DNA from 2 places in the Priestia sp. FSL W8-0001 genome. Region 2 is predicted to be linked to the other one. Evidence: predicted binding sites of a transcription regulator. Region 2 holds the regulator's gene; the other holds the start of a gene.

Region 1 (5,513 bases), 2.9 Mb from region 2:
ATATAAGCGTATTATTTTTGCATTTTGTATGGCATTAAGTATTTCTTGTTTTGTTTCATTTACCTTGGTATCCATTAACTTTGGTTACAATGATACATTTATGTCAACGTGGTTAAAAATCTGGTCTGAAGCTTTTGTATGTGCTTTTTTTGGTTCGTATTTCTTTCCAATCGGAATCAATAAACTAATGAGCAAAATTCAGTTTGTGGAAGAGTCTCTGAATCGTAGTGGAAAAGAAATGTAAAAAGATCCTCGGCTTGAGAAGCCGAGGATCTTTTTATTGAAGAAGGGATAAGATAAAAGTCCAAATACAAACAAATAAAAGTAAAGCGAGGCTGTAGCGAAGCGTCATCTTGGTTAACTCAGCTTCTTTTCCTGTTTGACCAACTGCTGCTGTTGCAATAGCAATTGACTGCGGGGATACGAGCTTTGCCATGACTCCTCCAGCTGTGTTGCTAGCAACTAGCATAGAAGGGTTTGTTCCAATTAAAGCTGCGGCCGTTGTTTGGATTGGAGCAAACAGCGTGTTGTTATTCACAACAGATCCCGTCATAAAAACACCAATCCAGCCGAGAACAGGGGAGAACAAAGGAAAAATTTGACCTGCTTCGGCTACGGCATTCCCAAGTGCCATTGTTAAGCCACCATATGTCATTAGTTTAGCGATGCTGATAACAGCACAGATCATCCCAATAGGAATGATAAATTCTTTGATTGTCTTTCCTAGAAGTGCTATGCTCCGAGAACGGTTAATGTTTTTCGTTGTTAAAACAGTCGTTATAGCAGCAAAAAGGATGGCCGTTCCTGTTGCTCCAATGAAATCAATTGAAAGTACAATAGGTGTTCCAGGAGCATTAAAAGTGAAAACAAAAGGTGATAACAGGTTTCCTGGTTGGAAAAGAGATTTGAAAACAGGAAGGCTCCAGATTAGTACAAATCCTGTTAACAAATAAAAAGGTGACCAAGAAAGAATAACTTCTTTTACTGGATATTTTCTCACAGTAGGGGCTTGTCCATTTAGCAAGAAAATACGCTTTGGCTGCCATTTACGTAAGAAAAGAGCAAGTGCTCCCATTGCTAAAAGCGCAGGAATAATATCAGCAAGCTCTGGCCCAATTAGGATGGTCATAGTGGCTTGTGCACTAGTATAAACAAAAGATGTGACCAAAATAGCAGGGAGCGTTTCTTTAACTCCTCGCCATCCATCAATTAAAAAGATAAGTAAAAAAGGAATCGTAAAGTTAATGAAAGGGAGAGTTAAAGCTGTTTGCACCGATACATCCATGGCGCTTACGTTCTCTAACTGAAAAGTATCAACAATCGCTACTGGAATCCCAATGGCGCCAAATGCACCAGATGCTCCGTTCGCGATTAGGCAAAGCATAGCTGCTTGAAGTGGCTTAAAACCGAGTGAAACAAGTAGTACGGCGCAAATTGCAATTGGCACACCAAAGCCTGCAGCTCCTTCTAAAAAGGCATTAAAGCAAAAGCCGATGAGCAATAGCTGAAGTCGCTGATCACTGGAAATGTTAATAATACTACCTCTTAAAACATCAAATTTTCCGGTTTCAACGGCAATTTTATAAAGCCACACAGCCATAATAATAATATAGCCAATAGGCCAGATACCTTGAACGAACCCTTGAATAACGCTGCCGAATGCATGCGTAGGTGAAAGGTCAAAAAAGTAAATAACAAGAAAGAGCGTAATACCCAAATTTAACAGTGCTGCATAAATTCCTTTCATTTTAAAAAGGGTCAAACATATTAAAAATGAGATAATGGGAATAGCTGCAATAAGTGCTGAAAGCGTAAGGTTTTGAAATGGATTATACGTATCAACAAGCATATGAATGGCTCCTTTAGAAAGCGAGAAAGCGAACTTTCTCGCTTCCTGCTTAGTTTGGTAAAGAGAAAAATGGCTGCTGAATTTCTTTTAACGTTTGAATAGATTTTGAGAATTTTTCATGTTCGGACTTATCTAACGGAAGTTCTAAGACTTTCTTTACACCTCCACGGTGAATGATACTTGGAACACCTACATAAATATCATGTTCACCATATTCTCCGTCTAGATAGGCTCCTACTGGAAGGACAACCTGCTCATTTCTCAAGATGACTCTCGTAATTCTAGCTAATCCCATTGCGATACCATAATAAGTAGCACCTTTTGATTTGATAATTTCATAAGCCGCATTTCGTACTTGAACAGCAATTTCTTCTTTTCGTTCTGATGATAGCTGATCTGCGATTGGTGTTCCAGAAATGTTAGCGCCACTCCAAACGGCAAGCTGAGAATCTCCGTGTTCTCCAATGATATAACCGTGGACGCTCGTTGGAGCTGCGCCAAGCTCTTCACTGAGGAGATGACGGAAACGAGCTGAGTCAAGGATGGTGCCTGAACCAATCACGCGTTCCTTTGGAAGTCCTGAAAATTTCCATGTGGCATAAGTAAGGATATCAACTGGGTTTGTCGCTACTAAAAAAATACCATTAAATCCAGAGGACATGACTCCATTCACGATGTGTTCAAAGATTTTGACATTTTTATGAACAAGGTCAAGTCTTGTTTCTCCTGGCTTTTGAGCTGCTCCTGCACAAATTACGACAATAGCAGCATCTTTGCAATCATCGTACGTTCCAAAAGAAATGCGCATAGAGCTTGGAGCATATACGATACCGTGAGCTAAATCCATTACATCACCGCGTGCTTTTTCTTCGTTTAAGTCAACTAACACTAACTCATCGCAAATACCTTGGTTCATTAATGAATAGGCATAGCTTGCTCCAACTGCACCTGTACCTACTAACACAACTTTGTTTCCTAATGTCATTTCCATAAGAATGCCTCCTCAAGCAAATAGTATGTGAAATATTTCACATAGTTAGATAAATAAAAAACAAATCATCTTTAATTTTTTGTAATCATTTCGGCGAATTAGATATTGTGAAGTATTTCACAATTAGATAATAACACTTACTTTTTCATTTTGCAATAATAAAATATCATTTTTGTTAAAAGTTAATTAAATAAAAAAAAGACCTTCTTAAAAGGCCTTTCTTATCTTGGATCGCTCCATAATACCAGTGATCTATCATTAGCTCTTGTCGTCTTCTTTATCCAGCTGAGCAAGCTTTTGCAATAGGATATGCTGGGGCATGTGCATAAGTTGTTCTAAAGGAACGTTTAGTTTTTCAGCTAGTTTGACAGCCGTATCAGGTGAGATTTGTAATGGTCTCATACATATCAACTCCTATTCTCTTGTAAAATATATGTGTAAGCATTATGATAAATTGCAACTACCTTGTTAATCATAAGTCATAATGAAGGGATTGAGCAAGTATGCGTATTATGGGTCACAGAGGAGCAGCAGGGACGTTTCCTGAAAATACAATGATTTCGTTTGAAGAAGCAATCAGAGTAGGAGCAGATGGAATTGAGCTTGATGTTCATATGTCCAAAGACGATGAGCTCATGGTTATTCATGATGAAAAAGTTGATCGTACAACAAATGGTAAAGGGTATATAAGGGACTTTAATTATAAAGAATTAAGAAGCCTTGATGCGAGCTATAAATTTAAAAAGAAATACGGCGCGTGTCAAATACCTACGTTAAAAGAAGTACTAGCTTGGGCTTCTAATCAACAGTTTTCTGTTAATATTGAATTGAAAAACAACTTGTTTGACTATCCTTATTTAGAAATGAAAGTACTGGACCTTATTTACTATTATAAAATGAAAGACCGTATCATTATATCTTCATTCAATCATAATAGCTTAGCGAGAGTAACATCTTTTGATTCAACCATTGAAACCGCTATTTTATACTCATACCCAATGTTTGAGCCTTGGATTTATGCTCAACACCTTGGTGCTAGAGCACTTCATCCAAATTATCGTACGGTTAATCAAGTAAACGTAGCTGCTTCCAAAGACTATCGTATCCCTGTGCGTCCATATACGGTGAATGATGTGAAGCTAGCGAAACAGCTATACGGATATGGCTGTGAATCCATCATCACTGATTATCCTGAGAAGATGGTTAACGAATTTGCTAATAAACGTATGTAAAAAAAGAAGCATCTCTATTTTTTTGATAGAGATGCTTCTTTTTTTTGCTGAAAGCGAGGTTGAACCTTTTGACGCTTTCGATCTCGATGAAGAATAAAACCTGCTACAAATCCTAAACCAATTACAAAAAATAGCAACCCTACAGTGAACTGAAGCATTAAGGATGAAAAAGGCGGCTGTAAAATGCCAAACACCATATCTCTCATTAATTTAATGCCATAACCTGCTAAAACTCCGGGAATTAATAAAATGAGCAATGCAATAATCCTCATCATAGTTAGGAAATCCTTTCCTGGTTTGTCTTACTTAAATGATAAAACAGCAAAAAAAATTGTCAAGACTGTTTAAAGTTTTATATGATAAAGTGGTGCAAGAAGTTGCAGAGTATTTTTCCATTTTAAATGAAAAAGGTGAAAAAATATGCAAACTGTGTTGATTATTGGTGCTAACACGGGTGGGTTGGCCGTATTAAAGATGATTGAAGAAGCGGAAGGCGTAAAGGTAGCTGGAGTAGTAGATGTTAACTCTGAGGCGCCAGCGATGAAGTATGCAGAGCAATTAGGGATAAAAGTGTCCACAAGCTGGTCATCTTTTCTTCACCAAGGTGTGGATGTGATTGTAGATGCGACTGGAAGTGAACGTGTCTTTCAGGAATTACATAAGCAAAAACAAAGTAATACGCTGTTGATTCCAGGATCAGTTGCTAAAATGATGGCTAGCTTAATGGAGCAAAAAGAAGAATTAATTGAGCGGTTAACGCATGAATCAGATAAATATAACCTGATCTTTAACTCTACGCATGATGCAATGATTGTTGTAGATAAAGAGGCAAAAATAACCCTCTTTAATAAAAGTGCTGAACGAATTACAAACTTAAAAAGTGAAAACGTCATTGGAAAGCATATTCATGAATCCATTCCAGCGAGTGAGTTACCAACGACTTTACTGACAAAACGGACGGATTATAATCAAGAGTTTACCATTACGAACAGTCATAAAGTAATTACGTCACGCATTCCTATGATTAATGAAAAAGGAGAATTATTTGGAGCGTTTTCTGTTTTTAAAGATATTACAGAAGTGGTGAATTTAGCTGAGGAAGTAACTAATTTAAAGGATATTCAAACAATGCTTGAAGCAATCATTCAGTCATCAGAAGAAGCCATTTCAGTTGTGGATGAAGAAGGTGTTGGGTTATTAATAAACCCTGCTTATACAAAAATCACGGGACTTCAGCGCTCAGATATTATTGGGAAGCCGGCAACCACAGATATTTCTGAAGGAGAAAGCATGCACATGCAGGTGTTAAAAACAAGAAGAGCTGTGCGCGGTGTCAGCATGAAAGTGGGACCGAACAAAAAAGATGTTGTTGTAAACGTTGCTCCGGTTATCGTGGATGGTAAGTTAAAAGGGAGCGTAGGCGTTATTCACGATATCTCAG
Region 2 (5,513 bases):
CAATCTCTTCAATTCTTCTTTTTCGCTGCCTTAGAAGCTTTTTTTGTTCCTTATCTTGTATATATGACGCTTTGTCACTTTTCCCTACAGATAGTTCCTGAGCCATATTTGCTGCTTCAAGCTCTTTTCTTTCTTCCATTTCTGCTTTTTTCTCAACGTAGTAGTCATAGTCCCCTAAAAACTCTGTTGTTCCCTCTGGAGACAATTCGATAACCTTGTTGGTAACTCTGTTGATAAAGTAACGGTCATGGGAAACAAATAAAAGTGTACCTGGATAAGAGATTAATGCATTCTCCAATACTTGTTTACTATCTAGATCAAGGTGGTTAGTAGGCTCATCTAGAATTAAAAAGTTTGCTTTTTGCATCATCAGTTTTGCTAAAGCGAGTCTTGCTTTTTCTCCACCGCTTAGTGTGGAAACAACCTTTAAGACATCGTCGCCTGAAAATAAAAAATTACCGAGCACAGTTCGAATTTCTTTTTCAGTAGTAGTAGGGTAGTCGTCCCATAATTCATTGAGTACGGCTTTGTTAGACGTCAAGTTTGCCTGTTCTTGATCATAATAGCCTACTGCTACATTAGAACCGAATTGGATTTCTCCTGAAACAAAAGGAAGTTTATTCATTAAGCCTTTTAACAGAGTAGATTTACCAATCCCGTTTGGACCTACTAGGGCAATGCTATCTTGACGAGTAGCACGAAGGTTAATGTTTTTTACAATAAACTGATTTTCTTCATATCCAATGGAAAGGTTGTCAACTTTTAATACTTCATTTCCGCTTTGCCGTTCAATATCAAAGGAAAAGCTTGCACCTTTTTCACCATCGTTTGGCCGATCCATTAGCTCCATGCGTTCTAACTGTTTACGTCTGCTTTGAGCTCGCTTTGTTGTTGAAGCCCTAGCAATATTTTTTTGAATGAAATCATTAAGCTTTGCTACTTCATCCTGCTGTTTTTCAAATTGCTTCATCTCACGCTCATAGCGTTCGGCTTTTTGTGTTAAATAATTTGAGTAGTTACCAGGATATTTATAGGTGGTTTTTTGACTTACTTCATAGACTTGTGTAACCACTTTATCAAGGAAGTAGCGATCATGGGAGACAATTAGGATAGCGCCATCGTAATTTTGTAAAAATTGCTCTAACCAAGCCAATGTTTCAATGTCAAGATGGTTGGTAGGCTCATCTAAAATTAGCAAATCAGGTTTAGTTAATAACAGCTTAGCTAGAGCCAGTCGTGTTTTTTGCCCACCGCTTAGTGTAGAAATAGGGGTGGAGTAATCAAAGTTTGAAAAGCGAAACCCGTGCAGGATTGAACGAATGTCAGCTTCGTATTGGTATCCGCCTAGATCTTTAAAGGAAATTTGAAGCTGATCGTATTCCTTTAAAAGCTTTTCATAGTTGTTGGAATCCTGCTGATAAGAAGGGTCTCCCATTTTTTCTTCAAGCTTTCTTAGTTCTTTCTCCATTTTTTGCAATGGCTTGAAGACGGTTAACATTTCGTCCCAAATAGATAAAGTGGATTCTAACACTGTATCCTGTCCCATGTAGTCAATCGTTGTTTCTTTTGGCTTCATAATCTCTCCACTGTCGTAGGAAAGTTCACCAGAAATAATTTTTAGAAGCGTTGATTTTCCCGCTCCGTTTCGACCAACTAGTGCAATGCGGTCTTTAGATTGAACTTCAAGTTTTATATTTGATAAAATCGGGTCTGCCCCGTAATATTTCGTAATTCCGTTTAACTGTAGAATAATCATCGTTTCACCTCTACTCATTTCGACATAGTGTATTTTAACATATTTTTAAGACAGAAGTATGAATAGGTGCATGTCATAAGCATTTCCACAAAATTATGTGTAGAATTCATTATTACCACATAGACTGTGTTAAAATAAACTATAGACTACTGTTCATGAGTGAATAGAAGGTTCACTTAATGGAAGCGCTATCTAATTTAAAAAGAGAATCTTGCTAAGTTAAGCGGAGATCTGAACGATAGCCATTATATCTATCGTAATTAAGGGGGCACAAGATGAATACAGAAAACTTAAAAATACCACAAGCTACAGCAAAGCGGTTGCCGCTATACTATCGTTTTATTAAAAATCTACATGCTTCTGGTAAGCAACGTGTATCGTCAGCAGAATTAAGCGAAGCGGTGAAAGTAGACTCCGCTACAATTCGTCGCGATTTTTCCTATTTTGGAGCCTTGGGTAAAAAGGGATATGGCTATAACGTCAATTATTTACTAAGTTTTTTTCGCAAAACATTAGATCAAGATGAAGTAACCAGAGTTGCTCTGATTGGTGTTGGTAATCTTGGAACAGCTTTTTTAAACTACAATTTCATTAAGAATAACAATACAAAAATTGAATTTGCTTTTGATGTTATTGAAGAAAAGGTGGGCACTCACGTTGGAGACGTACCCGTTTATCATTTAGATAAGCTTGAAGAACATATGACAGAAGATATTTCTGTTGCGATCCTAACGGTTCCAGCTACAGTGGCACAGCAAATTACGGACCGCTTAGTCAAATGCGGAATCAAAGGTATTTTAAATTTCACCCCTGCCCGTTTAAATGTGCCAAGCTCTATTCGTCTGCATCACATTGATTTAGCCGTAGAGCTTCAGTCGCTGGTTTACTTTTTGAAAAATTACCCTGAAAATAATATATAATAGAATATATATGTAATAAAGGAGGGGAAACCATGGGATTAGGTGCAGGTAGTGTGATTTTAATTGTAATTTTTGCACTTTTAGTTTTTGGACCAAAGAAGCTTCCCGAGCTTGGTCGAGCTGTAGGCCACACGTTAAGGGAGTTTAAAAGTGCCACTAAAGGAATAATGGAAGATAACGAAGACGAGGGCAAGAAGAAAGAACGAAATCAATAGAGGAATGATTGACATATGAACGAACAAGAAATGTCTGTATATGATCACATTGGTGAACTGCGAAAAAGGATTTTAATCGTCGTCTTTTTCTTTTTTATTGCTACAATTGGCGGTTTTTTCTTAGCGGATCGCGTTATTATTTATCTACAATCAGCAGACGAGGCAAGCTCGCTAACAATGAACGCATTTAAATTGACCGATCCGGTTAAGATTTATATGCAGTTTGCGTTTGTAATTGGATGTGTTGTTTCTGCTCCTATTGCTCTCTATCAATTATGGGCATTTATAAGTCCAGGCTTGTATGATAAAGAGCGAAAAGTAACTCTTGGATACATTCCAATTTCAATTATCCTATTTCTTACTGGTATTTCGTTTGCTTACTTTGTTCTCTTTCCTTTTGTAGTAGAGTTTATGATTCGAATAGCGGATAAGCTAGATGTTAACCAAGTTATTGGTATCAATGAATATTTTTCATTTTTATTTCAGCTTACGCTACCATTTGGTCTATTGTTTCAATTACCCGTTGTCATTATGTTTTTAACAAGACTAGGTATTGTGACGCCACAGTTCTTAAGCAGTATCCGGAAGTACGCTTATTTTGTGTTATTAGTCATAGCGGCTTTTATTACACCTCCAGAATTGTTATCACACCTAATGGTTACAATTCCTTTATTCATCCTTTATGAAATTAGCATTATTATTTCTCGCATTTCCTATCGTAAAATGCTGAAACATAGACAACAATATGAAGAAGCCGTTGGAATTTCTTCTGAATAACAAAAAAAAGCCCCTGTAAGGGGCCTTTTTATTTCTGAGAATCGTTGCTATTTGACTTTTTATATTGCTCCTGAAGCTTTTTAATCTTGCGGTGCAATGAAAAGGTTCGAATCGCAAAGCGAAAATCAAAAGCAGCGACTAAGGTAAACAAGATAGTTGGTAAGGTCCATACGGTCGTATCGACGCTTAAAATAGCTAAATACGTAAAGAGGATTCCCATAATTAAGTAGATAAATCCTCTGGTTAGAGGGATATTATTCATAAACCAAGTCCTTTAATAATAAATTGTAGCTGTTCAGCCTGTTTTTGAATTTCAATAATTTCATCCGCAAAAATCGTTTGAACTAACACAACAATCGTGTTCATCAAGACATGAGCTATAATTGGAACAATAATCAGCTTCGTTCTTGCATATAAAAACGCGAATACAAATCCCATAGCCGTGTAAACTAATAAATGTTCGAAATCCCAGTGGACTGCTGCAAATATAAGTGAACTAATAAAGGCTGAAATAAAGAAATTATATTTACGATATAGAGAACCAAAGATGATTTTTCGGAAGATAATTTCTTCTAAAATTGGTCCAATAACGGATGTGACAACAATTAATAAAGGCGTAACTTTCACTAAATTCAAGATCATTTCCGTATTTTCAGAACCAGGTTCAATACCCAATAAGTTCATTTCAATCATGGCAGCCACAGATTGAGAAGCCATTGCTAAAAAGATGCCAAAGATTGACCAGAATATAGCTGTTGGTAAGCCAGCATGTTCATGTCTCATTGACATTTCACGCTTTAACAACAAAAGTACAATTACTAAAGCCAAGCTAAAGCTGATAATTGTCCAATAAGTCATCGCAAGCTGTTTAGCTACTCCAACGGGTTCGTCATTAAACAGTCCGAGGGATAATAATAACGGAATGCCTAAAATGCTAGAAAACTGCATGATGATATAAGTCAGTACGATATAACCATAGCGCTTTTCCAATCTTCCATACTCCTTTAAAAGGTTTTTTATGTATCATTGTCGAAGAACATGTAGGGAAGCTTTTTGATATGTTTCTTCTTGTTCGTATTGTAACATACATATTATATGAGAGATAAAAGAATGCCTTCTTTTTATGTAGGTATGAGTAGTATGAGTTGAAAAAGGATTTTTTAAATTTTTTTGTGTTTAATACTTGCAAAAAAAAGCTACTTTGTTTTAATATAATAAATGTGTTAGCACTCGGTGAGGTTGAGTGCTAATAAAATGTAAAAACATATTATTTGAGGAGGTTGTTTCACTTGTTAAAGCCATTAGGTGATCGCGTAGTGATTGAACTTGTAAAATCTGAGGAAAAAACAGCAAGCGGTATCGTATTACCAGACAGCGCTAAAGAGAAACCACAAGAGGGTAAAGTTGTTGCTGTTGGTACAGGTCGAGTATTAGAAAGCGGTGAGCGTGTAGCATTAGAGGTAGCTGCAGGCGATCGTATTATCTTCTCAAAATATGCTGGTACTGAAGTGAAATACGAAGGTACTGAATACTTACTTTTACGCGAAAGCGACATTTTAGCTGTAATCGGCTAATTATTCATAACGACTTTTAACAATGTAGAATAGATTATTTTTAAACAATTAGGAGGATGAGTCAAATGGCAAAAGACATTAAGTTTAGCGAAGAAGCACGCCGCTCAATGCTACGTGGTGTGGATACATTAGCGAATGCTGTAAAAGTAACGCTTGGACCAAAAGGGCGTAACGTAGTACTAGAGAAAAAATTCGGTTCTCCATTAATTACAAATGACGGTGTAACAATTGCGAAAGAAATCGAATTAGAAGATGCATTCGAAAACATGGG

Evidence for each region. Region 2 encodes Rex, which represses fermentation and respiration genes when NADH is low (regulators of the CRP and FNR family bind a similar motif). Its sites were predicted from a motif close to TTGTGAAATATTTCACAA; they were not measured.
Region 1: MKZ18_RS16595 (L-lactate dehydrogenase) is a predicted target of Rex. The motif match lies at 2,946-2,963, and genes of this name have one in related genera.

The regions. Positions count from the first base shown of each region.
Region 1 is NZ_JBBPAL010000001.1:3,134,904-3,140,416, reverse strand. Features, by position in the region: gene MKZ18_RS16605 (DUF2798 domain-containing protein) at 1-244, shown strand, start outside; gene MKZ18_RS16600 (L-lactate permease) at 278-1,849, opposite strand; gene MKZ18_RS16595 (L-lactate dehydrogenase) at 1,899-2,840, opposite strand; gene MKZ18_RS16590 (YycC family protein) at 3,099-3,242, opposite strand; gene MKZ18_RS16585 (glycerophosphodiester phosphodiesterase) at 3,344-4,072, shown strand; gene MKZ18_RS16580 (DUF2627 domain-containing protein) at 4,087-4,347, opposite strand; gene MKZ18_RS16575 (sigma 54-interacting transcriptional regulator) at 4,493-5,513, shown strand, end outside.
Region 2 is NZ_JBBPAL010000001.1:222,128-227,640, forward strand. Features, by position in the region: gene MKZ18_RS01295 (ABC-F family ATP-binding cassette domain-containing protein) at 1-1,756, opposite strand, end outside; gene MKZ18_RS01300 (redox-sensing transcriptional repressor Rex) at 2,032-2,676, shown strand; gene MKZ18_RS01305 (twin-arginine translocase TatA/TatE family subunit) at 2,709-2,891, shown strand; gene tatC (twin-arginine translocase subunit TatC) at 2,907-3,668, shown strand; gene MKZ18_RS01315 (YdiK family protein) at 3,697-3,930, opposite strand; gene MKZ18_RS01320 (CPBP family intramembrane glutamic endopeptidase) at 3,927-4,658, opposite strand; gene groES (co-chaperone GroES) at 4,958-5,242, shown strand; gene groL (chaperonin GroEL) at 5,308-5,513, shown strand, end outside.